2 regions of the Novosphingobium sp. MBES04 genome follow, and region 2 is predicted to be linked to the other one. Evidence: predicted binding sites of a transcription regulator. Region 2 holds the regulator's gene; the other holds the start of a gene.

Region 1 (11,725 bases), on a different contig from region 2:
ACCAAGAGGCAGATGGGGTGGCTGTCATCCCTTCGGGATGCGTCCCCGAAAGTCTGGTCTTCGGCAAACAGTGCGCGGCAGCGGCATGCCTACGCGAAACACGTTAAGTCCGATACCCTGAAGGAATACATGGTCGACAGGCCTGATGCTCAGCGAGCCTTACGGGCTGGGCTCGACACGTTCGAGGAAGTGACCATTCGGGACGCGATGGAGTATGGGCTAAAGGACCATGATCACACCAGTTATGCGTGCGAAGGCGAGGCATTCTACATCCGCTACCGGGATTGGTGGCTAGAGGGCAATGCCCCAGTTGCCAACCGAATGGTGTTCCTGACGACGGAGACGGCCCCTGCAATTGTCGCCCAGTTGGCTACGCCTGACCTCAGGTATCTCAGGCCCAAGACCTCTATCGGGCGCGATGAGATCGACGTCTACGCGACCCGTTCCGTGAATGCCGAGACGATACCTGAACTCGCGAAGGCCTGTATGGGCAGTAACGTCCATGTCATCGGCAACAAGCTCAAGGATATGCCGAATGCCACGAGTGCGTATGCGGTTCGTGGACGAAACAATCTCGATACCGCCGACATCACCCAATTCGTCTCGATGATGCACCCGGATGAGTATCGCCTTTATCAGGCCTTGAACACGAAACTTGGCCGTGATGATCTGTGCCGCATCGCCCACGTGGACAGCATCAACCAGTCTTGTGGTCGCAATCGTGGCCCCCGCAACGCTGGAGCGGAGCATGAGCTTCACATCAACCTGACCCTCTTCCGGGCGATCCACGCATGCCCGTCTGCGATGGACGAACTTCGGTACCGCTGGCGCTTGCAGATGGATGAGAACCAGCGTCGTAATGCGCGTAATGGGGGCTAAGGCCTGAGGATTTATCGAAAGCCGGGGTGGCTGAATGAGGACGGCCGTCCCGGCGAAGTGAGAGAAGTACGAGCAACACGGAAAATCAATAAATTTATTATCAACACCAATTATTTAAATAATGAATCAGTCAACGCCTACCTGATAAATTCCTTTCATGAAGAAAGAAGATGATCCTCGCGAACTAGCCCACAAGATGGGTGCAAAATCCAAGACGACGAAATGCGATTGGTGGCTGAATGAACCCAAGCCACCGGTACGTAAGCGGCGAAAAAAGAAAGGCGTGAAGGTCGGTTGGACCTCGCAGTACTATGGCCACAGCGGGGGATTCACTCCCGGAGGAGGGCGCTTCTCGTGAAGGGCTCACCCCGCACTGAAACGTTCAGCATTCCACCAACCGAGCCTGCTGCGGATCATAACGGTAGTTCGTGATACTGCCGTCGCGAATCCGCTCCACCGCCTCGTTGATCGCAGATAACGGGACGAGAAACCATTCGCGCGGTTTCACCGGGTTGCCGAACCGATCTTGGATCGTGAGATCGAGGATGGCGCTGGCGAATACCTTGTGGATGAGACCCTCAATTTGCACACGATTGATGTTGAACAGCTTGTAGGTGGCGACGACCTCCACCCCGGCAAGCATGTAGGTAGCGGACTTCTCCGCGCCGGAAATGCGCGTTTCCACCGATCCTCCGGTGACGCCGATTTTGTGGATCAAGTCCCGGTATTCAGCCACCATGGGGTGGTCGGACTTGCTGCGCAGCACATAGATGGTGCCGCTTTCGAGGTCGCCGTCTTCGCTCTCTGCGGAGAACAGAGGCCCTGCCTCGATTTCCGTGACGCGACGGCCCGCTTCGTCTTTGTAGAGCGCGCGCTGTAAGGATCGGCGCAAGATATCGCTCTCGGTGCCATTCGAATAGATGACCCGAAGACGCGCGTCGAACTCCCCGTTCGGTGCCCGGAAAGTCTCTCCGACCTCGGCGACATAGGCGACCTGCCCACCGAGGATGAAGAACTGACCCTTGGTGATGTCGGCCTTGAGGAATCCCGCATCCTTCACGAACTGCCGGGTCTCTCGCAATCCCTCGGCGAGGTCGCGTTCCACCTGCTCGAACACCACCTTGAACTTGTCGAAGTCAGTGCATTTGATGCGGTTGGCGATTTCTTCGGCGGCGCGGCGCTCCTCGGCGGACGGGACATGGCGAAGGATACGAATGTCGTCCTCGCTGGTCGGCTCGACGCCCAGTTCGGCCAGAAGATCATCGTCGTCGATATCCGCCGTGGAAGCCTGCTCCTCCGTCTGGGAGCCGGTAAACAGTCCATGCTTGTCCAGATCGGTCAGCAGTTCCCGGCATTCGTCGAGTTCGCGCAGCCGGTCGAGCCGGATCGCGTAGAGGCGCTCGAAGATATCACGATCTTCGCCGTGAAGCGGGGCGCGGCCATGTTCCTCGAAGAACCGCATGACATCTTCGAAGCCCGCAATGATCCGCTCTTGGCGCGGCGTGTAGGTCCGAGCCTTGGGGGCCTCGACCTCAACACCGAGTTCGGCCAGCAGTTCGTCGTCTGAGAGATCAACCATTGGCTGCCTGTGCGCGATAACGGGCGAAGGCCGCAACCCCCTCGGCAAGGCGTTTTTCCCAAGCGTCCTGTGAATTGATATCCGGCAAGCGCCCCCGCTCCTTCTTGAAGCGCAGCGCCCACTCGGCAAGGTCACGAGCTTCCTCTGGGGAAATCTTGACCTTCTTCGCCGAGATCACCGACTGAACCTGCTTCAACACCTTCTCGTCCATCGACTTCGCCAGAATCGAGTAGGCTTCGGCGAAGGGGTTGATGCTATCGACGAGATCGATGTCGAGATCGCGGACATCCATCGAGAACTGGCGAATGCCGTCAATGAGTGCAGTGTTGGCCCGCTCCTCACCGGGGGTATCGGTCGCCGTCCCCATCGCGATTGCCTTGGCTTTCTGCGTGAGATTGAGGGCAGCGATGGCATGCTGGCGCACGGCCTCCTGATCGTCGGCGCTCAGCTCGGGGTAACGGTCGCGCACGATCTTGCCCATGCGAAGCTGGGTCAGTTCCTGTGGCAGGGTTTCCTCGTTGAATAGACCCTGCTCAAGGCTGGGCTTGTCCTGCACGAACTGGGTGATGACCTCATTGAGGTCTTCCTGACAGATGCGCTGCGCCTCAGTGCTCTTGGGCTCGACCAGCCCCTTGATCTCGAAGTGCAATTGGCCGGTATCCTCCCGGACACCGACATTGTTCTCACCGGGCTTGTAGCCACCGGGGCCGTAGTCGAAGTCTTCGAGTGGGCCGCAATCCTTCGGCGAGAATGTGAAACGAGGAGCCAGCACTTGCTCCATGAGCAGGCTGGCGGCAATCGCCTTCAGGGTATCGTTGATCGCGCCGACGACGGCGGCTTCCGAGGCATCGGGCTCGGCGATCAGATTGGTGAAGGTGGCGGTATCCTTCCCCGGTGCATCGCGGGTGGCGCGACCGATGATCTGAATGATCTCGGTGAGACTGGACCGGTAGCCCACGGTCAGTGCGTGCTCACACCAAATCCAGTCGAATCCTTCCTTCGCCATGCCCAATGCAATGATGATATCGACATGATCGCGGTCGTTTTTGTGCGCGGAGTCTTTGAGCGCCGCCAGAACCTTGCCGCGCTTGGCGGCGTCGCTGTCATCAACGAGATCGGCGATCTTGATGACGCGCCCGTCGGGCAGTTTCACGCGGTGGAAACCTGTTTGGGGATCGGCACCCTGCCATTCCCCTAGGTACTCCATGATCTCCTCGACCTCTTTCACCTTGTCCTTGGTGCTTTCACGCGAGTTCACGGAAGGGATGTGGACGATGGTCTTCTTCGACGGATCGAGGACGGATTCAATCGCTTCGAGGTAGCGGCCGGTGTAGAAGAAATACCCGATGTTGAGCGCCTTGAGGTGCTCATACCCGTTCAACTGCTCGTAGTAGGTGTAGGTGACGGTCTCGAATTTGGCTTCATCCTCGGGCGTCAGAACGGGCACCGCGTCGCCACGGAAATAGCTCCCCGTCATCGCGACGATGTGGGCCTTATCCCGACGGATAAACTCGGCAAGCTGGCTGCCGAGGCGGTTGTCCGCACTGGCAGAGACATGGTGGAATTCGTCCACCGCGATCAGACGATTATCGAATGCCTCAATACCAAGGCGCTCAACCGCGAACCGAAATGTCGCGTGAGTGCAGACCAGTACCTCGTCGCTGCTTTCGAGGAATTGACCCACGGCCTTGATCTTCGAGGGATCGGCGCGGTCCTCGTCCGGCCCCGGTGCGTTACAGAGATTCCATTGCGGCTTCACCACCCAGTCGGCCCAGAAGCCGTAGTTACTGAGGGGCTCATCAGCAAAGGAGCCGCCGATGGACTTCTCCGGGACCACTATCAGGGCCTGCTTGAGCCCCTGATTGCGTAGCTTGTCGAGCGCGATGAACATCAAGGCACGGGACTTGCCTGATGCCGGAGGCGACTTGATTAGCAGGTATTGCTCGCCGCGCTTGTTGTAGGCGCGCTCCTGCATGGGACGCATGCCAAGGGCATTGGACTTCGCCGAGGCCCCAGTGCGGGCGGTCTGGAAGGAAACGGCGGGGATGGGTTTCGAGGTGGTCATGGCTTCCAATTCTCCGCAGTCTCAACACCGATCTTCCAAGCCTTCTTGATGGCCTTCGGCGAGGCTAGGAAGAATTCACCACCGAGTGATTTGCCCTTAGCGTCAAGATACGTCTTCATCGCGTCCTCGCCTGCAATGGCGTGCTGGCTGGAAGGGAGTGGATCACGCTCAGGTTCGAAAGTAGTCTTCCATACAGTCCATCGGAACGTTCCCGCTGGCAGCGCTTTGTTGTGTGTATCACACCGCGTTTCCGGACTGCGGGAAAAGCCCACCTTCACGATGAGTGCCTCCTCGGGGTCTTCGCCGAGCAAGGCGTGAATGGGGCCGCCCATTCGCAGGATATAGAGATGCTTAGGCCCCTCTGCTTCCCGCACCGTATAGCCACTCTGAGAGACTGGACCCGGCTTGCTAGGCCTTAATGCCTTCTTTGCGGGCTGCGGCAGGATACTATCGACGGGCACTTGGCCATAAACCGGCACTTCGACCAAATCGAGTTTTAGCAGGTTTTGCACCTCGTTGGCGCTCATCGGCTGCGAATAGGCCCCTATGGCACGAGCGCCACCGGGAGTGTAAGTGTCAGGAGCGAACTCCTCGATCCTCGGTCTCGATTCAGGAGAGACACGCCATGCCCTTACGATCCGCAAAGCATGGACCCACTTGTCTCGCCGTGATGGGTCTGCCCGCTCTTTCTTCGCAATCTCTGGGCGCAAATAATCCCACTTTTCGCAAACTTGATGTGACAGTTGGAGTACGCCGAGAACGCGCCTTCGTTCGTCAGGCTCCGCCTTGTCCGTACCATATATCACCATCAGAAGGCCCGGCTTCGACCTACTGACAAGGGTTGTACTTTGCTCATGTCGGCAAAGCCGACGAAGCCCCATGCCTCCGGTGTAAATCCGTAAAAACTCTTCAGCCAGACGTCTGGCTCTTCGCCCGTGGTAGCCGCAAGCGGGTCGAGCATGGCATTGCGGTCAACGCCTTCTCTATGAGCAAGTTCGAACGCGCTGATGCTACCATACGTTGCCTTGGCGAACTTGGGTGCAATCTGCCCGAAGGTGCGGTTCTCGGGCTTGGTCCATGCGTGGGCCTCGAACATGCGTTCAAGGCCACCGTATTGCTCAGCCGCAATTCGGTTCACGGCCTTCTTATCCCAACCCGGTGCGCGCGTTGGCTCCGTCACGCCGCTTTCCCCTTCGCGGTCATCTTGGTGTAGAGTTCGAACAGCTTTTCGAGGCGTTCGGTGTCGTTGCGGAAGCGGCGACCGATGTAGATGCGTTCGAGTACCTCGTCGTTTTCCTCATGAGCGCGGCGCAGGTCTGCGGGCATAGCCTCCGGATCGTAGAGGTCAGCGATGGTCGCCGGGAAATGCGCCTCCCGGGCGAGCAGAATGTTCTCGGCGCAGCGGGTGAGGTCGGCCTTGTTTTGCTCGGTGAGCTTGGGGAGCGGGAAGGTGTTCCAGCCAAGTGTGTTCGAATAGGAAAAGTCAGTTCTCATGCGAACGCAAACGGTGCCGATCCATACCCAATGAAGCCGAGAAACGATGAGGGAGAGATTCCAAAGCGGGGCGTCATAAATTGCGTAGCACTTATGACCTATGACCGCCTTATCCTGCGTGAGAGTCGCAGGAAGATAATCCCGATTTTCGGAGGTTATCGCGGGAACGACAATCGCAATTTGCCCATTCGCTGGCGACAACTGAACAAATCTATGCGAGATTTTAGCTTTCTGCTGGGTAGAAGGAGCCTTGCTTTCCAGCCTAAATCTTTTCACTTTGTCAATCTGCTGAGCCAGAAATGGATTTTTCTCTACCTCATCCAAGTCCGCTTCGAGCAGCCATAGACAGCAACGAGGAACTCCGCGCATCATCTCATACGCACCCCAAAAATCGCGCACGAATTGTTGAGGGACGGCATTTTCATGCAGAAGCCAGTCCTTCTCTCGTTGCTCAAATATGAGATGCCCCCCGTCCTTCGCCATGTTTCCCAAAAACATCTGCGGCTGTTCGCCCATAGGTCTTTGCCTTGGTTCGATAACCTGTGTTGTGCCTTGGACCAGATACGGTCCAATTACATCCACTCGTTGACGCTGCCCATCCTCGAAGATGTATCGATCAAAGTCGGCTGTTCGAGATAATCCGACAACAATGACGGTCACTCCTGCATTCTGAGATGCAAGATTTGCCCATTTGAAGGAGCGATGAGCGAACAATATTGAGTTTCCTGCGGAAAAAATAATTGGCCAGAGGATAGGAACTTGCTCCCCCTGACAAATTGAGTTTGTAGCCACCAACGCGCCACTTGATTTAGAAACGGCGGCCATGTAGTCACTTAACTTAATTAGCCATCCGGCCACATAGTCTAAGCTCTTGTGCTTTTGCGTCCTCGCCCCCAGCAATCTTGCAAGATCATCTTTTTGGTCATTATCCTTCTTGTTTCGGCCTTTGTATGGGGGATTTCCGCAGATGTAGGTCTCCCCGCCCGCGTTCTCAAAGTCGATCTCGGACTGATCGAGTGGCGTCTTGAACAGGTCATCGCCACGGACTTTCACGCCAGTCCCGGTAGGCGGGCAGATGCTCAGCCAGTCGAGCCGCAAGGCGTTGCCACAGGTGATCCAGTTATCCGAGTTCAGCGGCAGGAACTCGGCCAGCGCCTCCTTCTGACCGCGATAGAGCACATCGCATTGATACTCGGCGATGATGAGGGCGAGGCGGGCAATCTCAGCCGGGAAATCGCGAAGTTCGATGCCCCGGAAATTCGTCAGCGGAATTTCGGTACGGCGGTCGGGCTCGCCGCGTCGCTTGTTGATCTCTGCCTCGATGGCCCGCATTTCCTTGTAGGCGATGACGAGGAAATTGCCCGAACCGCAGGCGGGGTCGAACACCCGGATACGCGCCATGCGGCTGCGCAAGTTGAGGAGCTTGCGCGAGTTGTCGCCCGCATCTTCCAGCTTTGCGCGGAGATCGTCGAGGAACAGCGGGTTCAGCACCTTCAGAATGTTTGGCACGCTGGTGTAGTGCATGCCGAGGGCACCGCGCTCCTCATCGTCGGCCACTGCTTGGATCATCGACCCGAAAATGTCCGGGTTGATTTTCTGCCAATCGAGACTGCCGATATGGTTGAGGTAGGACCGCGCGATCTTGCTGAACTGGGGCACTTCCACGGACCCGCTGAAAAGCTGGCCGTTCACATAGGGAAACTGGTTCGCGTAACGGGGTATCTTCGCCGCCTCGCGGTTAACGATCTTGGTGTCCATCGCACGGAACAGTTCGCTGATGACCGCGTGGGTGTCTGAGGAATCCCGCGCGCTCATTTGCTCGACCGTCTTGGTGAACAGGCCCTCGCCGAGGAAGATGTCGGTATCCTCGGCGAAGAAGCAGAAGATCAGCCGCGCCATGAAGTGGTTCATGTCCGGGCGGCGCTCGGCCTTTGCCCAGTCGGGGTTGTCCTTGAGCAATTCGACATAGAGCCGGTTGAGCCGCCCGGTCGCCTTGATGTCGAACGAGCTTTCCCGGATTTGCTCGACCGTGGTGATCCCGGCGAGGGGCAAGAAGAAGCCGAAGTGATCGGGAAACTCGGAATAGGCGCACGCCACGGTGCCTCCTCCCGACAGGTCTTCCGCTTGGAAGGAATCCCCATCTGTGGCGAGGACGAACTTGGCCTTTGCCGTCGCTGTTTTCGGGCTGTCGCGCAGCGTCGCCAGCGTGGCCTCAACCTCACCGAGAGCGCATGCTGCGAGGTGGATATTGTTGCGCTGAAGCACGCCACCCGTGACATCCGATGCATTGGTCGAACCGGATCGAAGACGCTGAATCGTCGTGTTTTTGTTCCCGAATGCCGTCAGGAACTGGAACGGGAACTCAGCCGGGTCAAACGGCTCAAGCGCAAGGGCGGATACGGCTTCTTCGATCTCAACGGGATTCATGTGGGCACCTTATCGGCGCACATATCAGCGGCCAAGGTCTCGTTGAGAACTCATCCCGGATGGCACCGATTTTCCGTGAATATGTGGCGCTTCAGGTGCTCGAATGGGCAATCATACACTTTCAGGCATGAGTGCCCCACCCGGCATCTCGTCCCAAGTCCGACCATCCAGCACTCGGCCTGTCTTTGACTTCACCGGCCCGCCCCATTGCTTGAAGTGGAACGCGGTTTTTCCGGAAACGCAGATATCACGAATTTCACGCACCCATTCGACATCCATTTCACGCGCTCCGGGGCCACTTTCCCCGCCTGCGATGATCCAATCGATGCCTCTTGGTGATAGCTCCTTCAACGAGCCCAGCAGTGGTTCGCAGGACAAGAATTTCGTGTGGGCTCCCGTTTCGCGGAGACGATCAACTCGCCAAAGAACATCGTTATTCTCGACGCTTACGCCCATCCAGATGTTATCGCTCCACTCAAGCTGCGGAGACAATTCCAGCAGGCGATCTGCGCGCTTGGTGAGAATCTGATATATGTGCCGGGGGGTAGCTCGCATGACCGCAAAGACTTCCTGAATGAAATCGGCGGGCACCGCCTCGTGGAACAAGTCAGACATGCTATTCACGAACACGCGCCGCCCTTTGCGCCACCCATGCGGGGCGGAAAGGGCATGCCGGTCAAGCACAACTTTACCTGTCCAGACCCGCCGCTTACCTGATAGGCGTGTCGTGCCCGCGTATTTCGCTTGCCCCATCACTTCGAGGCGTGCGGCCATCCGCATGGCATAGCAGTTCGTGCAACCTGCCGTAAGGACGGTGCAACCGGCCACGGGATTCCATGTCGCATCGGTCCACTCGATAGACGATGAACTTCCCATTATGCAGCCCTGCTGGGGAAAGTTACCATGGTCTTCTCGGAGAAGGTGCGCTCGCCCTTCCGCATTGGTCGCGATTGCGCGGGGGGATTTGCGACGATCTTACCTTGGACCTCCATTTGACCAAGCACGGCCTTGTAATTCCGCTCGATAAATGGCGTGCCGACATGGTGAGATTCGAAGATCGACTTCATGGACATCGTGCGTCCTGAAAAGCGTGAGAGCAGTTCGCCCGCGAGCGTATCGAGAGGCCGGTTTAGCGAAAAGAGGAGCGGACAGCGTGCGTCTGCCGGGGAATATTCAAACGATGGAACGCCTTGATCCTCAGTCGAGCTTTCCCCGGCCATGATGTCCTTCATGATTCGGTAGCCGAGTGGGTTCTTTGTGACGAACACCAGCGCATGGGATGTGCGGCTGCCGTCAGGTCGGCGGAAACGGAAAGGGAGCATATATTCTGCGCCAAGCTCTTTCAGGGCCTGAGCCAATTCTTCCAGAACAAACACCTCACGCTCATGCGGCAGTTGGTCGATCAACGCAGCGCGCATGCGGGAGATGCGCTCTGATCCGAACAGTGCATCCATATGGTGGCGTACTGAATCGTTGTTGATGCCTGCGTTGATCCGGCTGTAATTGAAGAAAAATACGCAATCGCACCCCCAGTTCTTGATGACGGACTGGATGATGCCTCGCGACAATCCCTTGTATCCGAAAGGATCGATGAACGAAAAAGTCGGGCAATTCCGTGCCCTTGTGAACATTGATTCTGCGTCCTTGCCCACTTCGGAGCAAAGAATCAGCGGCGCATTTTTCAGCCGCTCTTTCCCCGGCAGACTATCGAGGCAGGATTGCAAGGACGCTACATTTTCGGGGTCGGCATCGTTGAACATCGGGACAAGTAACTTCGATAGCGCCTCATCGGCTATCGCCCGTTCAAGCACCATCAAGGGGGTGGACTTAGCACCATCCTTATACCGCCCCGGCCCAGCGAAAAGATCGATGTAGGCGAGGCGTGAGATCCGAATGCCTCTTGCGGCGTTCGCGATCATCACTCGGCTCCACGCATCGAAATACTTCGCGACTATCGCAGCTTTTACGAGCGACTGGTCCCGCTGTTCGTCAAAGAATGATTGCCCCATTCGCCCCTCACTTTCACACCAGACTTACCCGAAAACAGAAGGGGAACAAAGTCCTGTTTGGCGATTCCTTCACATGGTGCCGCCGTGCGCCGCAGAGGCGCGGGTTGTCTCTACGCTATCGAATGTTGGAAGATTACGAATGCGCGTGGATGTCATCTCCTGAAAGGCCAGCCATCTGGGTTCAGCATTCTCGCCCACGATAAGCGATCACCTATCTCGTAAAAAGTGGTAGACAAACTTTTCAAATGTCACTATATGCAAAAATGGTAGTTTTTTAAAAATATTTTGACTTGGTGGGTGGGGTGCGTCTACAGTGCGTCTCGTCGCGTCGTTGCGACGATTTGACGTGAGCTTTTCTAATGCAACCTCAGACCGAGCGTGTAACTCTAACGGAACATGGCAGCCGCCTTCATATCTCGTTCCGGTACAATCCTGATGCAATCGAGGTTGTGAAGGGATTACCGGGTGCGAAATATTGCGGGTATAAGCGCAGTTGGTCTGTCTCGGTACGTTATCGAAAGCGAATTGCAGAAGCGGTCGAAAGGGTCGAGGCAATCTTTGCTGATGAGGCCGAGGCAAAAGCCGCCACACTGAAGGCACTCGACGACGAAGCCGCACGAGACCCTCTGCCGGAAGTTCGCGGGTTTCGGTGTTATTCGCGCAACGGCCTCTGGATCATCTCGTCACCTTTTAGCCCCGGTCTCGTGCAGTCGTTCAAAACCATCAAAGGCGCGAAGTGGAACGGGTCTGCATGGACGTTCCCGTCGGGCGCTCGCGAGGAACTCACCGCCATTCTGGCTCCGCTGCGTGAGTCGCAGATAGAAAAGGAACGCGCGTTGTCGTAAATACGGCAATCATCATTGACGTAAGTATTCGGAACCTCGTGTCCCGTGGATTAAAATCAATCGACGCGTCCATATGGGCGTGACGTCCATCCTTGTTCGGGACCTCGCGTCTCGTGGATCAAAACCAAAAACCATGCCCCCGGCTCACCTGCGGAAATGATTTCGCGGGACGCCCCATTTTTGCCCATTTGAACAAGGACATTTGAAATGACCAAACCTAGGCCCAAGTCCACCTATATCGGCAATCACATGGTTGTCACCGAGGCCGGAATCGAGGCTGCCGAGCGCGAAGAGACCCGCGATGGCGACGTGATCCGCGAAATCCAGAATCATCGCCTGAATTATGAGGTGGGAGAGGAAATCGAAGTCGGCTGCGAAATCTGGACCGTGAGAAACTATGAATACCATCTGTCCGACAACTATGAGC
Region 2 (19,315 bases):
GGACGCCCTCGCCACCGTCGATGTAGGTCAGCGCGGATTCGCAGCTTGCCGTCGACGTGAAGCCGGGGTCGAAGGTGAACTTACCGGTCTGGCCGTAGAGCTTGCGGATGTCGATGACTTCCGGGCCCACGCTGCCCTTGAGGACGGGGTATTCCAAATCCGCGCCGTCCGCGCTCAGTTTAACCTGATCACCCACCAGTTCTTACTCCTTATGCTTGTGTCTCGGTATGCTCCCCGGCCTGCGCTGCGATGCGCGCGAGACTTTCGTCCCGGCCAAGAAGTACCAATACGTCAAAAATCCCTGGCGACGTTGTCTGACCCGTCAGGGCCGCCCGCAGGGGTTGTGCGAGCTTGCCGAGGCCCAGTTCGAGCTCTGCGGCCATTGCCTTCAGGTTGGCTTCCAAAGCCTCAAGGGTCCATTCGGGCTCCCCGCTCAGACGCTCGTGGATCGCGGCCAGACGCTCACGCGCCTCGTCGGTCAGGAGCTTCTGCGCCTTCTCGGTCATAGTGAGAGGACGTTTGGCAAAAAGGAAAACAGCGCCTTCTGCAAGATCGTTGAGGTCCTTCGCGCGGACCTTCAGTTCGGCCATGGCGCGTGCCAGCAGGGCCTTGTCGGCGTCCGGGTATCCGGCAGCGACAAGCCGTAGCAGAACGAGATCGGCGAGATATTCGTCGCTCGCTTCGCGCAGGTAGTGACCGTTGAGATTTTGCAGCTTCGCGAGGTCGAACCGCGAGGCGCCCTTGTTGACATTGGTGATGTCGAACCATTCGACAGCCTGCTCACGGCTGATGATTTCTTCATCGCCGTGGCCCCATCCGAGGCGCAGCAGGTAGTTGAAGACCGCGTCGGGCAGGAGGCCCATCTCGTCGCGGTAGGCATCGACGCCGAGCGCACCGTGGCGCTTGGAAAGCTTGGCGCCATCAGCGCCGTGGATGAGCGGAATGTGGGCGTAGACAGGGTCTTCCCAGCCACCCTCGATCTCGTCCATCGCGCGCAGGATCACCAGCTGGCGAAACGCGTTGTTGATATGATCATCGCCGCGGATGACGTGGGTAACGCCCATGTCGCGGTCATCGACAACCACGGCCAGCATGTAGGTCGGCGTGCCGTCCGAGCGCAGGATGATGAAGTCGTCGAGTTCGCGGTTCTGAACCGTGATCGGGCCCTGGACCTGGTCATCGATGGTGGTCTCGCCCTCGCGCGGCGCCTTGACGCGCACCACGTAGGGTTGATCATCCGGCCACTGCGAAGCGTCGGCATCGCGCCACTCGCTGTCGAGGCGGAAAGGACGTCGCTCATCCTGTGCTTTCTGCCGGCGTTCCGCGAGCTGTTCGCTGGTCAGGTAGCAGCGATAGGCCTGTCCGGCCTCCAGCAGCTTCGCGGCGACTTCGGCGTGACGCTCGGAACGGGCGAACTGGAACACGGGTTCCTCATCACCATTCAGTCCCAGCCAGGAAAGACCGTCGAAGATGGCCTCGATCGCGGCATCGGTCGAGCGGGCACGGTCGGTGTCCTCGATGCGCAGAAGATACTTGCCACCGTGGTGGCGGGCAAAGAGCCAGTTGAACAGCGCGGTGCGGGCACCGCCGATATGCAGAAAGCCGGTCGGCGAGGGAGCAAAGCGCGTAACGACGGCCTTGGTGCCGCTCGATCCGCTCGTTGCACTTCCACTTGCCATTCCAATCACCTTCTGTCCTATTCCGGTCATGGCGATCGAGGTCACCCGACCCGGTAAAATTGTGGGCCCGGACATCATGTCCGGAGACGCTGCATTGCGGGGTCGGCAATGGAACAGCGAACGCAACTTGTCGAGTGCTTTGGCGGCAATCGAAGGATTTCTTTCGCAATCGTGTCGTGATCCTGTCCCGTGGCTTTCCGTGGCTTTCGGGACCGGCATCGCGGCATGGTTTGCGCTTCCGAAGCCGTCCCAATGGGCAGGCCTCATTGCGTTGTGCTGTGCAGCAAGCTTGGCGACCCGAGTTTGCTGGCGGCGATGTGGTGCGTTTCAAACTGTCTCGCAAGCTTTTTTTTGGGTGCCCCTGATGGTGGCGGCGGGCTGCGTCCTGATCTGGGGCCGCTCCATGATGGTGGGAACACCTCCCATCGAGCGGCCTTTGTATGGAGCATTCACGGGGAGGGTGCTCGCGGTGGAGCCGCAATCGGCCCAATCGCGCCGCCGGTTGGTGGTCGCCACGCGCGACCAGGCAAGCGGGCGTGCTCTCAAGATCCGGCTCAACCTGCCGGATGAGCTGTCCGAGGGCGAATCTGTTCGACCGGCGCAGATCAGCGAGGGCAGTCTCATCCAGTTTGAGGCGCGGATCATGCCGCCGGCAGCGCCGCTGCTCCCGGGTGGTTATAATTTTGCAAGAACGGCCTGGTTTGCCGGACTTGCCGGTTCGGGAACGATCCTGAAGCCCGTCACCGTCCTGGAGCCAGCGGAAGGAGGGGAAGCGTCTTTGGCCCGAATACGCCGGGGACTGGCTGGCCATGTTCGTGAGCAGGTTGATGAGCGGGCGAATGGCATTGCGGTGGCGCTCGTGACCGGAGATCGGGGCGGCATCACGGCCGACGATGCGCAGGCCATGCGCGATTCCGGCCTCGCGCATCTGTTGGCCATAAGCGGGCTCCACGTGACGGCCGTAATTGGTCTGATCTATTTCCTGTCTGTGCGCACGCTCGCCTTGTGGCCCGCCTTGGCACTGCGAGTACGGTTGCCGGTATTGGCCTCCGGGCTCGCAGCGCTGGGGGGGATTGGCTATACGCTGCTGACCGGCGCGCAGGTGCCGACGGTTCGTTCGTGTATCGCGGCGCTGCTCGTGCTTGGTGCCCTGGCACTGGGGCGCGAGGCACTGTCCTTGCGAATTCTGGCAGTGGCGGCATTCGCCGTCATGCTTCTATGGCCTGAAGCTGTGGTGGGACCCAGCTTCCAGATGAGCTTTGCCGCTGTCCTTGCCATCGTGGCCTTGTCGACCTCTGCGCCCGTGCGCAATTTCCTCGGTCCGCGCGAGGAACCTGCCTGGATGCGCGGCGTGCGCTGGTTCGGCATGCTCATGCTGACCGGGCTGGTGATCGAGCTCGCCCTGATGCCGATTGCGTTGTTCCACTTTCACAAGGCCGGTCTCTACGGCTCCTTGGCCAATCTCGTCGCAATTCCGTTGACGACCTTTGTGATCATGCCCGGAGTGGTTCTGGCCCTGGCGGCCGATATCGTGTCCCTTGGTGCGCCGCTCTGGGCCGTCGTGGGATGGACCATCAATGCGGTGCTGGGACTGGCGCATTGGGTCTCGGCGCAGCCGGGGGCGGTGACGCTGGTGCCGGGCATGGGCGAGGTGGCCTTCACGTTGTTCCTTGCCGGAGGATTCTGGCTGGCCCTTTTGGTCGGAAAGGCGCGTCTACTGGGCGCTCTCCCCTGCGTCGTGGGCTCTCTTGTCCTCTATAATCAGGCACCGCCTGATCTGCTGATCGCCGGGGATGGCCGCAACGTAGGCGTTGTGGAGCGGACGGCCGGGCGTGATGCGCCAAGGCTGCTGCTGCTGCGCGACACGCGCAGTGACTATGTGCGTGACAATTTCCAGGAGAATGCGGGGCTGCGCGGGGAGGCGATCTACCTCCCCGATCATCCGGGCGCGCGCTGTAACGCCGATTTCTGTTCGATCACCTTGCAGATGCGGGAGCGTGCAGCGACCGTGTTGTTGTCGAGGAGCCGGGACATCGTACCCGAAAGAGAACTGGCCGCCGCCTGTGACCGGGCTGACATCGTGATTTCGGATCGCTGGCTGCCGCGGGCATGCCGGCCGCGCTGGTTCAAGGCTGACCGGGGGACGCTCAGCCAGACAGGAGGCCTGAGCGTTGATCTGTCGCGCGGCGCGGTGCGCAATGTCGCGCAGGGGCAGGGCAGGCATGGATGGTGGCGTGGACGGAAAGGACAGATGTCCCTGCAGGACCTCATCCCGCCCATGCCATCACCGTCGTCTCCGGATCGTTAGCGCGCGTGGCGCTGCGATCCGGTTGGCTCAGTGGAAGTAGCGACGCAGGAGGCCTGCGAGCTTGCCCTGCACCTTGATCTCGTCGGCCGCATAGATCTGCGGTTCATAGGCCGCGTTGGCCGGGTCGAGACGGATCATGCCGTTTTCACGGCGCAGGTACTTGAGCGTCGCTTCCTCGCCGCGCACGAGAGCGACCACGATTTCGCCATCGTTGGCGATTTCGGTGCGCTTCACGAGGGCGAAGTCGCCGTCGAGAATGCCCGCTTCGATCATCGAATCGCCTGAGACCTCCAGCGCATAGTGTTCACCCGCGCCCAGAAGCGCGGCGGGAACGGGCAGGATCGCCTGGTCCTCCAGCGCTTCGATCGGGACGCCCGCGGCGATGCGTCCGTGCAAGGGGATCTCGATCACATCGGGCGCCGATGCGGGAGCCGCGGCCTCGGGCTTGGTGAAAGGAATGACATTCGATCCGGCAGCAGGGGCCGCCTGGCCACCTTCGTCGGCGCGGCGCAGCACTTCGAGCGCGCGGGCGCGGTTGGGCAGGCGGCGAATGAAGCCGCGTTCCTCGAGCGCGGAGATCAGTCGGTGCACGCCCGACTTGGACTTGAGGTCCAGCGCGTCCTTCATTTCTTCGAAGCTGGGCGAAATGCCGGTTTCGTCAAGCCGGGTCTGGATGAACCGGAGCAATTCGTGCTGCTTGCGGGTCAACATGTTCGCTGCCTCTTTCCTGCGCGTGCCGCACACGGAAATTCGGCTTCCCGCGCATCAGCTGTTCTTCTTGATGTTCCACTTGTGAACATTTTGAGAACAATTAAGCAACAGAATTTCCCACGTCAAGCGATACCGCCATTCTGGAGTATGTAGATGCGCACGTTTGCGCCAGACGGTGTTTCCGGTCCGTTCGCAGGACGGTCGATAAGGACATTGCTCCCCGCCAACGCCCCCAGGGCGCCGCTGTCCTGAACGCGCACGGCCCGCACGCATTCTCCGTCCCACGTCCCGCGCAGGAACTCGCGGCGCGCACCTGTTGCGGGAAGGTCGCCCTCGAGCCGGGTGGTCACGGCCATGGGCGTGGGGTCGATCGCGCCCATCAGACGGCGCAGCAGCGGGAGCAGGAAGTGGTACCCCGTAACGAGCGCGGAGACCGGATTTCCGGGCAGCCCGATGATGATCTGGCGGCGCTGGGAGCGGGGGCGGGTGGCGACGAGGAGCGGCTTGCCGGGCTTGATCGCGATGCGCCAGAAGTCGAGCTTCGCGCCCCAGGCTTCGAGCGCGGGGCGGATGAGGTCGTGGTCGCCAACGGACGCGCCGCCGCTGGTGACGATGACGTCGGCATGGGCGGCCTCGTCGAAGGCGCCGAGCAGCGCGTCGAGCGTATCTCCGACCGGGCCGATGCGGCGTGTCTGGACTGCGAGCCCGGCGACCATTGCCTCCAGCATGGCGCCATTGCTCGCCGGAATCTGGTGCGTGGCGCAGTTCTCCGGGTCGGAGGAGAGCTCATCGCCGCTGTCGATGATCGCGACTTCGGGGGCGCGGAAGACGGGCAGGTGCCTGTGCCCGGCCGAGACGGCGAGCGCGATCTGCGCAGGGCCGATGCGGGTTCCGGCGGGAAGGACTTCCTTTCCGGTCACGAAGTCCGAGCCGAGGCGGCGCACGTGGCGATCCTGCGGGCTGGGGCCTGAGCCGGTGAGCGCGAGTGCATCGTCGCTGCGCGTGAGATCTTCCTGCACGATCACGGCGGCGGCGTCGCAAGGCAGCAGCGCGCCGGTCGAGATGCGCACCGCGTCACCGCGCGCCATGGTGCCGGTGAAGGGGTGCCCGGCGGCGCTTTCGCCCACGATGGTCCAGGGGCCGGCAAGATCGCCATCGGTGACCGCGTAGCCGTCCATCGCGGAAAGGTGCCCGGCGGGCTGGGTGCGGCGGGCGAGCAGCGGTTCTGCAAGATAGCGGCCGATGGCGCCTGTCATGTCGACATGCTCGCGGCGCATCGGATCGGCGAGAGCAAGGAGGCGGCGCTGTGCCTCTTCGAGCGGGATCGGGGGCGTCATGACGGGCGTGTCGGGAGAAGGCGCGGTGCTCATACCCACCCTTGCGCCTTCCAGTGGCCCGACTTGCCGCCCTGCTTCTCGACGAGGCGGATATCCGAGATGACCATGCCCTTATCGAGCGCCTTGGCCATGTCGTAGATCGTGACAAGCGCGATCGAGACGGCGGTGATCGCCTCCATCTCGATGCCGGTCTTGCCGGTGATCGAGGCGGTCGCGGTGGCGCGGATGGAGCCGGTGAACTCGTCCTCTTTCTCGAAGGTGAAATCGAGGTTCACCGCATCGAGGGGGAGGGGGTGGCACATCGGGATGAGATCGGCGGTCTTCTTGGCCGCGAGGATGCCTGCGATGCGCGCCGTTCCCAGCACGTCGCCCTTGGGGGCATCGCCGGCGCGCACGGCGTCGAGCGCCTCGCGGGTCATGGTGATCGTGCCGCTGGCCACCGCGAGGCGGCGGGTTTCGGCCTTGGCGCCGACATCGACCATGCGCGCGGTGCCGTCCGTGTCGATATGGCTAAGCGATGAGCTCACGAGAGGGGTCCTTGGCGCAAGGGGAAATGACAGGGAGGGGACATGAGGTTGACACAGTTGACACAGTCTAGGGGGCCAACTGTCCGGCCCCCTTCCTGCGGCATCTCGGCAAGGGTCGGGAAGGAGGCGCGAAGGGGCGTCATTGCGTGAGATCCTCGCAGATCGCGGCGGTGTAGGACAGCCCCTTTTCGCGCTCTTCAGGCGCCGGTCAGGAGGCGCCGGGTGGCGACCTCGACGTCGGCCTCGCGCATCAGGCTTTCGCCGACCAGGAAGGTGCGCGCGCCGCAGGCCGACAGGCGCACGAGGTCCTCGTGCCGGTTGATGCCGCTCTCGCTGACCAGGAGCGCGCCCTCGGGCGCAAGCGGGGCGAGCCGCTCGGTGATGCCGATGTCGGTGACAAAGCGCTTGAGGTCGCGGTTGTTGACGCCAATAAGCCTTGATTTCAAACGACTTGCACGTTCCATCTCGACTTCGTTGTGAACTTCGACAAGGCAGTCCATGCCGCGTTCGTGCGCGGCGGCCTCGATCTCGGCCATCTGCGTATCGTCCAGCGCGGCGACGATGATGAGGATCGCGTCGGCCCCGATCGCGCGGGCTTCGGCGACCTGCCAGGGGTCGATCATGAAGTCCTTGCGGATCACCGGCAGCGAAACCGCGGCGCGGGCCTCGACAAGGAAATCCTCATGCCCCTGGAAGTAGGGCGCGTCGGTAAGGATCGAGAGGCAGGCCGCGCCGCCCGCTTCATAGGCCTTCGCGTGTTCGGCGGGCCGGAAGTCGGGGCGGATGAGACCCTTGGAAGGGCTTGCCTTCTTGATCTCGGCGATGAGCGCGAAGCCACCTTGGGCCTTGGTACGCAGCGCCGCCTCGAAGCCGCGCGGCGCGCTCTGGAAGGAGGCCTGCGCGTCGAGTTCGTCCAGCGTCGAGAGGGTCTTGCGCACGGTCACTTCGCCGCGCTTGGTCTCGCAGATTTCGGTCAGCTTGTCGGACATGAGATTCCCTGTTGTCAGCCGCGCGGTTTGGTCGCGGCGATCCAGCAGTTGAGGAGGGCGTTGGCAAGGCCCTTGTCGATGGCCTCGGCGGCTTCCTCGACGCCTTCGGTCCAGCTCTCGACTTCGCCCGCGACCATCAGCGCGCCAGCTGCGTTGAGCAGCACGGCGTCGCGGTAGGCGCCGGGTTCACCCTGGAGCAGGTTCCGGAGGGCCTGCGCGTTGAAGGCCGGGTCTCCGCCGCGGATGGCCTCGACCGGGGCGCTCGACAGGCCAAGCTCGGCGGCGGTCACGCGCTTCATCGCGACGTCGCGGCCCGCAACGTCGGCGACTTCGTTGCCACCTGCGAGGCTGAGCTCGTCGAGGCCCTCGTCGCCCGAGACGACCATTGAGTGGACCGTGCCGAGCCGGGCCAGCGCCTCGGCGTAAATGGGGACATAGGCCGGACGGGCGATGCCGACCAGCTGGCGCGAGACGTTGGCCGGGTTGGCAAGCGGGCCCATCAGGTTGAAGATCGTGCGGCGCGCGATGGCCTTGCGGATCGGCATGATGCGGCCCATCGCGGGGTGGTGCTTGGCCGCAAAGAGAAAGCCGATGCCGATGTCCCGGAGGGTGTCCTCGGCGGTCTCGGCGGCGCGGTCGAGGTCGATGCCGAGCGCCTCCAGGGTGTCGGCCGCGCCCGCCTTGGAGCTGGCCGCGCGGTTGCCGTGCTTGGCGACCGGCACGTCGCAGGCCGCGACGACCAGGCTGACCGCGGTCGAGACGTTGAGCGTGTGGTGCCCGTCGCCGCCCGTCCCGCACACATCGATGGCGTTTTCGGGCGCGTCGATGGGAATCATGCGTTCGCGCATGGCGCGCGCCGCGCCCGCGATCTCGCTCGCCGTCTCGCCGCGTTCGGACAGGGCGACGAGGAAGTCCTTGACCACCTCATCGTCGACCTTGCCGTCGAGGATTGCGCCGAAGGCCTCGTGCGCCTCGTCCTCGGCAATGGCCCTGGCGGTATCGGGAAGCTGGGTGAGGGCGCTCACGCGCTCAACCTTTCGGGAAGCTTCGCCTCAATCCCGCAGATCGCGAGGAAGTTTGCGAGCATGGCGTGGCCGTGCTCGGTCGCAATGGATTCGGGGTGGAACTGCACGCCGTGGATGGGCAGGCTTTCGTGCGCGAAGCCCATGACGTGGCCGTCCTCGGAGCGGCAGTTGACCTTGAGGCAGGCGGGAATGTCCTCGACGATCAGCGAGTGGTAGCGCGTCGCCATGAAGGGCGAGGGGAGCCCCGCAAAGACGCCGGTGCCATCGTGCGTCATGGTCGAGGTCTTGCCGTGCATCAGACCGCCGCGCACGACCTTGCCGCCAAAGAACTGGCCGATCGACTGGTGGCCCAGGCACACGCCCAGGAGCGGCAGGCCCTTCTCGGCCGCCGCGCCGACGAGGTCGAGGCTGATGCCCGCCTCGTTCGGGGTGCAGGGGCCGGGCGAGACGAGAAAGCCCTTTGCGCCCGAGGCCAGCGCCTCTTCGACGGTGAGGCTGTCGTTGCGCACCACCTTCACCTCGGCGCCCAGTTCCATGACGTAATGGACCAGGTTCCAGGTGAAGCTGTCGTAATTGTCGATGACGAGGATCATGGGTTTGCCTTCTGGCCGTGCGCCGGTGCGCCTTGCGTCTGTGTGTCTTGCGCCTTCGCGCGTTTCTCGACGACGATCAAGGGGCCAAGCTCGGGTCCGGTGTCGAGGCGGCCATGCTCGGGGTCCCACAAGGAGGAGACCGAGCCGTCGAGGAAGAGCGCGTTGGCGCAGTGCAGGTCGTCGCGGAAATAGCGGGCGAGCTTGCCGAAGGAGACGGGCTCCTCGGCGATCACGAAGTGCGCGCGGCCCGTCGCATCGACGCCCACGCCGTTGCGCAGCTTGTGCGAGGTGCCGTCGGGATCGATGGCCGGGTGCAGCTTGCCGTCGATTACCAGCATCGGGCCCGACTGCGTGCCGAAGGCGGGGCGGTGCGTGACGTTCGCGGCGAAGTCGTCCGACGTCATCACCCGCCAGTGCCCCTCGGCATCGCCAAAGAAGACGCCGTTGGGCAGCAGGTGAAAGTTGCCCGGCCCCTCGTTGGTGTTGAGCGCGTGGAGGCGCTCGCCCTCCTCGACGTAATAGCCGATGGGCTGACCTGCGCTGTCGTACATGCCCGCATTCATCGCGAAGGCGACAGGGGCGCTGCCCTCGGGTCGGCTGACGGCGAGCTGGCTCAGCGTGCGGTAGGGTGCGCCGTTCTCGGGCGCGAGCACGGTGTGGATCGCGTGGCGTCCGGGGACGGCCGTACAGTGCACGAAGGCCGTGCCCTCGAAGCGTGCGCTTTCGCAGGCCGGTGGCGGCGGGGCCTCGGCGGGTTCGTCCGACGAGGCGCACGCGCCAAGCAGCAGCAGGGCCAGCGCAGCGGGGGCGAGAGCCGCCCGTGCGCGGTTCACTGCCCGAAGCCCGGTTCCCCGGCGATGCGGATCGCCTCGCGTGCGGCGGCGAAGAGCGCGCCCGACTTGTGGAGGCACTCGTTCTGTTCCGAGGTCGGGTCACTGTCGGCGACGATGCCTGCGCCAGCCTGGACGTGGAGCACCCCGTCCTTGAGCACGCCGGTGCGCAGGACAATGCACGAATCGAGCGAGCCGTCGGGCGAGAAGTACCCGACGCCGCCCGCGTAGGCGCCGCGCGTTTCCGGCTCCAGCTCGGCGATGATCTGGCAGGCACGGACCTTGGGCGCGCCCGAAACGGTGCCCGCCGGGAAACCGGCAAAGACCGCGTCGATGGCGTCGTGGGTCCTGGTGTCGAGCGTGCCGACCACGTTCGAGACGATGTGCATGACGTGGCTGTAGCGCTCGATGGTGTAGCTGTCGGTCACTTCGACCGAGCCCGCCGTGGAGACGCGGCCGACATCGTTGCGGCCAAGGTCGAGCAGCATGAGGTGCTCGGCGCGTTCCTTCTGGTCGTCGAGCAGGCTGATCTCGTTGGCCTTGTCCTCGGCCTCGGTCTTGCCGCGCGGGCGGGTGCCCGCGATCGGGCGGATGGTGACCTGCGGCTGGCCGTCCTCATCCTTGCGCACGCGCACGAGGATCTCCGGGCTCGAGCCGACGACGGCGAAGCCGGGCAGGTCGAGGAAGTAGAGGAAGGGCGAGGGGTTCACGCGGCGCAGCGCGCGGTAGAGCGCGAGCGGAGGCAGCGGGAATTCGCAGGTGAAGCGCTGCGCGAGCACGATCTGGAAGATGTCGCCCGCCGTGATGTAGTCCTTGGCGCGGGTGACCATCGCCTCGTATTCACCGGGCTTGAGGACCGGGGTCTGGACCGGCTCGGGAAGGTCGGTGAGGACGGGGCTGGCGGGCACCGGCTCGTTGAGGCGGCGCAGGGTCTCGGCGATGCGGTCCTCGGCGGCCTCGATGGCGCGGGCCGGGTCGGCCGCGCTCTCGGGCCAGAGCGGGGCGATGCAGAAGAGCTCATCGCCCAGGCTGTCGAAGACGAGCAGGATCGAGGGGCGCACGAAGAGCATGTCGGGCACGTCGAGTTCGCTCTGCGGCGCGCGCGGCAGCTTCTCGACAAGGCCGATGGTCTCGTAGCCGAAATAGCCGACCACGCAGGCGAGCGCGGGTGGGAGTTCGGCGGGAACGTCGATGCGGCAGCTTTCGACCAGTGCGCGCAGTTCGACCAGGCTGTCGCCCGGAAGAGGGGTGAAGGCTTCGGTGTCGCTCTTCCAGGTGCGGTTGATCTGGGCCTCGTGGCCCTGAGCGCGGAAGACCAGGTCCGGGTCGAGGCCGAGCAGGCTGTAGCGCCCGCGCTGGGCGCCGCCTTCGACCGATTCGAGCAGGAAGTCGCCGCGGCCGTCCTCGAACAGCTTGAGCGCGGCGCCCACCGGGGTCTGGGTGTCGGCCACGAGACGGCGCCAGACCAGCGCGGGCTTTCCGTTCGAGAGCCGCGTCTGGGCGTCGGTACGGATGGCATCGCTGCTGGTCTGGCGCTGTGTCGTCATGGTCCTGCTGGTTTCGTTATCGGATGGTGTGTCGAGGGACGGTAGTGGGGCGATCAGGCGCCGGGCTGGGTGGTGCCGCCCAGGCGCTCGCGCACGGCCTTGATGGTCGCGGCGTTCTTCTCGACCTTCATTTCCCCGGCGACGGCATGGCCGAGCGAGGTGACGAAGGCGTTGCCCATCTGGGCGCCCAGTTCCTGGCGGGCCTGCGCGATCATCTCGTCGGACTGAACCTTGCCGGCCTTGATGTCCTTGAGCTGGACCACGAACCATCCGCGCTCGCCGTCGGCCGACTGCACCTTCACGCTGTCCTTGGTCATGTGGAACATGAGCGAGACGGGCGGGGGCACCTGGCGGCCTTCCTGGAGCGCACGGCTGAGCGTCGCGCGCGACATGCCCAGCTCCTCGATCGGGGGCAGGCGCTTGCCCAGGTCCTTCATGGCCTGGGCCATGGTCTTGCCCCCGGCCATGGCCTTGCGCACCTTGAGCGCGGCGGCCTTGGCCGCCTTCGAACCGGCGTCGAGCGCCCAGGCCGACTTCACGTCGTCCTGGATGTCGTCGAACGGCGCGGGCGCGGAAGGAGTGATCTCGGTCACGTCGTAGATCACGAAGGGACGGTTCGCCTCGAAGTTCTGGCCCTGGCCCATCTGGGTGAGCTGGGGCTGCTCCTGCTGCATCTTGAAGACGGTGGCGAGAAGCGGCTGGAGGCCCTCATCGACGCTCTTGTCGATTTCGCCGTAGATGCGGCCATCGGCGGTGACGGGGCCGGTGGTCTCGACCTCGACGCCCAGCGACTTGGCAACTTCGGGCAGGCTCGCACCGTCGGCGAACTGGTCCTCGATGCCTTCGAGCTTGGCGGCGAACGCCTTGCGCTTCGCATCGGCTTCGAGCTCGGTAACGAGTTCGTCACGCGCGTCCGCGAGGGTGCGCGCAGGCTTGGTGCTTTCCTCCTCGACGCGCACGACGTGCCAGCCCAGCGCCGACTTGGCGGGAGCGGCAAGCTCGCCCACCTTGGCGGCGAAGACCGCATCGGAGACGGGCTTGGCGAACTGGTCGGTGAGGTCCTTGCGGCTGAAGAATTCCAGCTTGGCCGCCGAGAGACCCTTTTCGGTGGCGGCCGCTTCGAGCGTCTTGCCACCCTTGACGGCCGTGACGATGGCCTTGGCCGCGTCCTCGGTCGGCGCGATCACCTGGGTGATGCGGCGGTCATCCTTGGCGGCGTAGCGCGCGGCGTTGGCCTTGTAGGCCGCTTCGATCTGCGCGTCGGTGGGGGCGGCGGGCGCCGCCACCGAATCGATGGTGAACTGCGCGTAGCGCATCATGCGGCGCTCGGGCCGGATGAAGTTCTGGGTGTGGCCGTCGTAGAAGGCCTTGAGCGTCTTCGTGTCGGGCTCATCCTCGGGCACGAACAGCATCGAGGGCAGGGCCAGGACCGAGCCGCTGCGGGTCTCGTCGATCATCGCGGCGTAGCGCTTGGCCATGTAGGCGGGCATCTTTGCGCCGAACTGCGCCGGGCTGGCGAGCTGCTGGCCGACAAGGCCTTGCGCGATGTCTTCGCGCAGCGCCTTCTCGGAGAGGCCCTGCTGGGCGAGCGCCTGGCGAAAGGTGTTCTGGTCGAACTTGCCGTCGACGCCCTGGAACGCGGCGATCTGCGCGATCTCGCTGTCGACCAGGCGGTCCCCGGCGACGATCCCGTGCTCCTTGCCGAAGGCGAAGAAGGCGGTGCGCTGGACCAGCTCGTCGAGGATCGTGTCGAGCCCGCCCTGCGCGAGCAGCTGGCTCATCGAGGCCTGCGGGTTGTTCTGCTGAACGCGGCGCAGCGCGGAGTTCGCGCCCTGTGCCAGTTCATTGGCGTCGATGGTTTCGTCGCCGACGCTGGCCACGGTGTTGGCATCGCCTGCGTTGCCCGCACCCTGGATGCCGGCGATGTCGCCGCTGGCGAAGGCGAGGGCGATGACGCCGAGCACGACCAGCGCGATGGCCGCGCCGATCTTGGACTTGATGAACGATCTGAAGAAGCTGAGCATGTCCTGTCCGGCCGTTGACTGAGCGGTCTGTGAAGCGCTCCTGCCCGGGGCCACCTGCCGGGGCAGGGGCCTTCATGCAGGAGGCGGGAAATGGCGCAGGCTTTAGGGGGGCTTTCGCCGTCCTGCAATGGCATCGCATCGCTTTGCGCCCGATTCCTGTGGTTTCGGACGCGCGGGTGCGGTGCGACAGAGCCCCGTGGTGGCGCGGCCTTGATGAATAGGGGCTTGCTTGCTCGTTCGTGCGAATATTCCGGGGGCTCGTTTCCGGCGCGTGCAGTCGTGGCTCCTGGGCGGTCCCGAATTGGGCGCAGTGGAAAGAGAAGTCTCCCCCGGCTTTGACAAATCCGCTAGTGCTGGCCTAGCAGCGCCCCGCTACAACGGCGTTCCGATTCCCCTGTCTGCGGGATTCGCTCGGTGTGTCGTCGATTTGATCAAGGGACCAAGATGGCCGGATTGCCTTACATCGTCGGAAACTGGAAAATGAACGGCACGCGCGCGATGCTGAACGAAGTGCGCGCGATCGACCGTGCCGCGGGACGTTTCCCCAGGGTTCAGGTGGCCGTCGCGCCGCCCGCGACGCTTATCTACCGTACACGCGATGCCGCTGAAATCATTGGCGTTGGTGGCCAGGACTGCCACATCCAGGAGAGCGGCGCCTTCACCGGTGACATCTCCGCCCCGATGCTCAAGGACGCCGGTGCCGACTTCACCATCGTCGGCCACTCCGAACGCCGCACGCTGCATGGCGAAAGCGACGCGGACGTGCAGGCCAAGGCGGACGCGGCCATCGCCGCGGGCCTGGGCGTCATCCTGTGTGTGGGCGAAAGCGAAGCGCAGCGCGATGCAGGCGAGGCGGAAAGCGTCGTCGCGGCCCAGGTCGCCGCTTCGTGCCCGCAGGGCGAACAGGCGCCCGAAAAGTTTTCCGTGGCCTACGAGCCAATCTGGGCGATCGGCACGGGCCGCGTTCCCTCGGTCGAGGATGTCGCGGCGATGCACCGCGCGATCCGCGCCAAGCTGGTCGAGCTCTACGGTGAGAGCGGCACGGGCGTGCGCATCCTCTACGGCGGTTCGGTCAAGGCCGAGAACGCCGCCGAGCTGCTTTCGGTCCCCGAGGTGGGCGGTGCGCTCGTCGGCGGGGCGAGCCTGAGCGCGGAGAGCTTCCTCTCCATCGTTGGCGCGGCCGCCACGCTGGCCGCCGACTGAGCCGTAGGTGACGAAGTAAGCGCCTGATCTTCCGGTACTTGCTCGCGCCCGCGCGTGGACAAGGCCGGGTGAGGGCGGCAGGGTCGTCGTGTCTGCGCGGCGCTGCATGTCGAATCCCGTGTCCGGGCCGGGTTGCGTTCGGGGGGCGTTGCGCTTATCTGCGCCGCTTGTGATTGCGGTCTGTGATCTTGTTTGCAGGCCCGTTGAGAAGAGCTGAGATCGAGCTGATGTTTGTTTTCCTGACCGTCGTCCAGGCGCTGGTAGCTGCCGCCCTGGTCGGTGTTATCCTGGTTCAGAAGTCCGAGGGCGGTGGCCTTGGCGTCGGCGGCGGGGGCAACCCCGGCGGCCTGATGTCGGCGCGCGGCGCGGCCGATTTCCTGACCCGGGCAACCTCGATCCTCGCCGGTCTCTTCGTGGTTCTCAGCATTCTTCTTGCCGCGATGGCGGTCGACGCCAACAGCGTCGGCGATATCGATACCTCGCTGCAGCGTGGCGGTGAACCGGCGGCTCAGGAAGCCCCGGCGGACCCGCTCGCCGGCTCGGCTGGTGGCGAATCGGAGGCGGGCGCCGCAGCGGCCCCCGCGAACGACGATCCGCTCGCCGGAGCCGCGCAGCAGTAAGAGCTTCGCGAAGGCGGGTTCGGATCGGAAAGTCCGGAGCCGTCTCGAAACAGCATTGTAACCGAAATGCCGTCTGGCGCAGTCAGGCGGCATTTTATTGAGTTTGACCTGTGGATTCGGGTTCTTGGCGCTTGCGCTGAACCCCCCACGCAATTTAAGGCCCAATTCCCATGGCGCGGCACATCTTCATCACCGGCGGCGTGGTCTCCTCGCTTGGCAAGGGCCTCATGGCCGCCAGCCTGGCCGCGTTGCTGCAGGCCCGTGGGTTCCGAGTGCGAATCCGCAAGTTCGACCCCTATCTCAACGTCGACCCGGGCACGATGAGCCCGTACCAGCACGGCGAGGTCTTCGTGACCGACGACGGTGCGGAAGCCGACCTTGACCTTGGCCACTACGAACGCTTCACCGGCGTCTCGGCGCACCAGGGCGACAACATCACCTCGGGCCGCATCTACCAGGACATCATCGCCAAGGAGCGCCGCGGCGACTACCTCGGTGCCACCGTCCAGGTCATCCCGCACGTCACCGACGCGATCAAGAACTTCGCGCAGGCCGACACCGAGGACCTCGACTTCGTGCTGTGCGAAGTCGGCGGCACCGTGGGCGACATCGAGGGCCTGCCCTTCATCGAGGCGCTGCGCCAGATGCGCAACGAGCTGGGCCGCGAGAACACCTGTTTCGTGCACGTCACGCTGGTGCCCTACATTGCGGCGGCGGGTGAGCTGAAGACCAAGCCGACCCAGCACTCGGTGCGCGAGATGACCGGCCTTGGCATCCAGCCCGACATCCTTCTGTGCCGCTGCGAGCACGAACTGCCCGAGAGCGAGCGCGCCAAGATCGCGCTGTTCTGCAACGTGCGCCGCGAAGCCGTCATTCCTGCGCTCGACGCGCCCAACATCTACGCGGTGCCGCTCCAGTACCACGCCGAGGGTCTCGACGCCGAGGTGCTGCATCACTTCGGCCTCAATTCGCCCGCGCCGGAACTGTCGCGCTGGACCGGCATCGTCGATCGCTTCCAGAACCCGGAAGGCGAAGTCACCATCGGTGTCGTGGGCAAGTACGTCGGCCTGCCCGATGCCTACAAGTCGCTGAACGAGGCGCTCGTTCACGGCGGCATGGCCAACAAGGCCAAGGTCAAGATCAAGTGGCTCGACGCGGAAATCTTCGAGCAGTCCGATGCCGAGATCGCGCACGCGCTCGAGCCCATGCACGGCATTCTCGTGCCCGGCGGCTTCGGTGAGCGCGGGACCGAGGGCAAGATCGCGGCGGTGCGCTTCGCGCGCGAACGCAAGGTGCCCTTCTTCGGCATTTGCCTGGGTATGCAGATGGCCTGCATCGAGGGCGCGCGCGCGGCGGGCATCGCTGCGGCAAGTTCGACCGAGTTCGGCCCGACCGACGAGCCGGTGGTGGGCATCATCACCGAGTGGATGGGCAAGGAAGGCCTGGAAACCCGCGCCGAGGGCGGCGATCTGGGCGGCACCATGCGCCTTGGCGCCTACACCGCCAAGCTGGACGGAAACAGCCAGGTTTCCAGCATCTACGGCGGCGCGACCGAGATTTCCGAGCGCCACCGCCACCGCTACGAGGTCAACGGCAAGTACCGCGACGCGCTCGAAAAGGACGGCCTGATCTTCTCGGGCATGTCGCCCGATGGCCTGCTGCCCGAAATCGTCGAGCGTCCCGATCACCCGTTCTTCGTGGGCGTGCAGTTCCACCCCGAACTCAAGTCGCGTCCGTTTGAACCGCACCCGCTGTTCTCGGGCTTCGTGGCGGCCGCGCTCCAGCACTCGCGCCTGGTTTGAGCGCTTCGCCGCGCCTTGGCGTGGGTCTTGTCGGAAACGGCATGGCCGCGCGGGTGTTTCACGCACCCTACATTGCGGCCTACACCGGCCTTGACCTGCGCGCGGTGGTGAGCCGCCGGGCCGAGGCCGAGCTGCCTCTGCCCGGCCTCGCACGGGTGCCCGACATCGCCGATCTGCTGGACGATCCCGCGATCGACCTCGTCGTGATCGCCACTCCCAGCGCCACGCATGCGCAGCCGCGGGCCAGGCGCTGGACGCGGGCAAGCACGTCGTCGTCGACAAGCCCTTCACCCTCGATCTGGCGAGCGCGCAGGACCTTGTCGCGCGCGCAAAGAGGGCAAACCGCGTTGTCACCGCCTTCCACAACCGGCGCGGTGATGCCGATTTCCTCGCGATCGAGGCGGCCATTGCGGCAGGGCAGATCGGCCGCGTCGTCCACTTCGAATCCCACTTCGACCGCTTCCGCCCCCAGGTGCGCGAGCGCTGGCGCGAGGACGGCAGCGAAGGCTCGGGCGTGTGGTTCGATCTTGGTCCCCACCTTGTCGATCAGGCGCTGTGCCTGTTCGGTGCGCCCGAAGCCGTAAGCGCCGATATCGCAGCGCTGCGCGAGGGCGGCCGGTCGGACGACTACGCCCACGTCACGCTCCACTACCCGCAGATGCGCGCCATCCTTCATGCCGGAATGTGCGTGGCGGGCGGCGAGCCTCGCTTCCGTGTCCACGGCACGGGCGGATCGCTTCTCAAGAACGGCATCGACCCGCAGGAAGCCCAATCCGTTGCGGGCATGCGCCCCGGCGATCCCGAATGGGGCCGCGATCCCGAACCGCTGGTGCGCTTTGATGGCGAAGGTGCTCGCCATGAAACGGCTCTTCCGCGTGGGTGCCAGGAACGTTTCTACGAGGACGTCGCCGCCGCGTGCCGGGGCGAGAAGCCGGTCGCAGTGTCGGGTGAGGACATCGTCCTCGTCCAGGCGGTGATCGAAGCGGCGCGCACGGCGAGCCGGACCGGGCAGCGCGTGGCGCTGGCCGAGGTGCTGGAAGAGGCGGGTCGGAAGTAGGATTTGCCGAGGGCAATGTCCCTCGGACTCCCCGAACTGTCCAGCTCACGTCCCGCGCGCCACGCAGGCTAGGAAAGGCGACGCTGCCCATTCCGGGGTCAAGGGGCGATGGCCCCTTGGATCATTTCCTTCCTACCTTCCTGTTGCCTTTCCCGTCTTTTCACGAAACCTTGGGTGTTCGGGCACTCATCGTTGTGGGCCTGGCAAAGAGGGGGGAACACGTGGCTTTACCGCGTTCGCGCAAGCAGAAGCTGCACATCCTGGGCAGTCGCCTTCACAAATGGCTGGCAGTCTGTGTGGGGATCCAGGTCCTCCTGTGGATGGGCTCGGGCGCGATCATGTCCTGGCTCAAGATTGAACATGTGCGTTCCGAGCATGTCATCGCGCGCACGTCGCGGACGCTACCCGCCGATGCCCCGGTGCCCGCGTGGCTGGCGAACGACGGGGCGCTGGTTTCGGTCACGACGCGCGCGGTGAACGGACGCAGCGTCATCGAAGTGCGCCGCCGCGATGGCACCGCCGCTCTGCACGATCCGGTATCCGGTCGCCGACTTTCCCCGCTTTCCGCCCGCACGGCTTCCGAGATCGCACAGGGCGCGTGGAAGGGGGCGCCTACCGGAGTACAGGGCGTCTTGCCCGTGCGCGCGCCGGTCGGGACCGAGTACGGCGGGCCGTTTCCGGCCTGGCAGGTGACGTTCGCGGACCCGGATCGCACCCGGCTCTACATCGATGCGTCGAGCGGGGCCGTCCTGGCTGCGCGCAGCGATACCTGGCGCTTCTTCGACTTCGTGTGGGGCCTGCACATCATGGACTGGACCCTGCGTGATCGGATCAACAGCTGGTGGCTGTTCGTCTTTGCGCTGGGCGGCACGGCCATCGCGCTTTCGGGTTTCGTGCTTCTGGCGAACCGTTTTCCGCGCCTGCCTCGTCCCCGCAAGCGGCGCTAAGTCGCTGAGCTTGCTCTTGCTCCGCCGCTCGCTAGCATGGGGGCATGGCAACCGGGCATCAAGGTGAGGGGCAGGGGGCGGACACGGCATGGCCCGAGGGCGTGATCGAAAGCGAC

Evidence for each region. The regulator LexA, encoded in region 2, represses DNA repair genes until DNA is damaged. The targets are predictions, from matches to a motif close to GTTCCNCNCTTGTTCT.
Region 1: a site for LexA is predicted at 10,485-10,500, ahead of MBENS4_RS08690 (three-Cys-motif partner protein TcmP). Genes of this name have one in related genera too.

The regions. Positions count from the first base shown of each region.
Region 1 is NZ_DF850488.1:1,994,789-2,006,513, reverse strand. It holds partial or broken gene MBENS4_RS08725 (hypothetical protein) at 1-879, shown strand, start outside; gene MBENS4_RS08720 (GIY-YIG nuclease family protein) at 1,262-2,458, opposite strand; gene MBENS4_RS08715 (DEAD/DEAH box helicase) at 2,451-4,523, opposite strand; gene MBENS4_RS08710 (hypothetical protein) at 4,520-5,050, opposite strand; gene MBENS4_RS08705 (hypothetical protein) at 5,332-5,661, opposite strand; gene MBENS4_RS08700 (class I SAM-dependent DNA methyltransferase) at 5,700-8,444, opposite strand; gene MBENS4_RS08695 (DUF5131 family protein) at 8,556-9,320, opposite strand; gene MBENS4_RS08690 (three-Cys-motif partner protein TcmP) at 9,320-10,453, opposite strand; gene MBENS4_RS25310 (hypothetical protein) at 10,813-11,298, shown strand; gene MBENS4_RS08685 (hypothetical protein) at 11,506-11,725, shown strand, end outside.
Region 2 is NZ_DF850489.1:845,110-864,424, forward strand. It holds gene MBENS4_RS17650 (citrate synthase) at 1-196, opposite strand, end outside; gene gltX (glutamate--tRNA ligase) at 210-1,679, opposite strand; gene MBENS4_RS17660 (ComEC/Rec2 family competence protein) at 1,756-3,987, shown strand; gene lexA (transcriptional repressor LexA) at 4,015-4,698, opposite strand; gene MBENS4_RS17670 (molybdopterin molybdotransferase MoeA) at 4,821-6,068, opposite strand; gene moaC (cyclic pyranopterin monophosphate synthase MoaC) at 6,065-6,562, opposite strand; gene trpC (indole-3-glycerol phosphate synthase TrpC) at 6,760-7,551, opposite strand; gene trpD (anthranilate phosphoribosyltransferase) at 7,566-8,576, opposite strand; gene MBENS4_RS17690 (anthranilate synthase component II) at 8,573-9,169, opposite strand; gene MBENS4_RS17695 (phosphodiester glycosidase family protein) at 9,166-10,002, opposite strand; gene trpE (anthranilate synthase component I) at 9,999-11,546, opposite strand; gene MBENS4_RS17705 (peptidylprolyl isomerase) at 11,600-13,570, opposite strand; gene tpiA (triose-phosphate isomerase) at 14,015-14,773, shown strand; gene secG (preprotein translocase subunit SecG) at 15,001-15,393, shown strand; gene MBENS4_RS17720 (CTP synthase) at 15,564-17,195, shown strand; partial or broken gene MBENS4_RS27240 (oxidoreductase) at 17,237-17,371, shown strand; gene MBENS4_RS26845 (Gfo/Idh/MocA family oxidoreductase) at 17,446-18,252, shown strand; gene MBENS4_RS17730 (PepSY domain-containing protein) at 18,474-19,199, shown strand; gene MBENS4_RS17735 (MFS transporter) at 19,244-19,315, shown strand, end outside.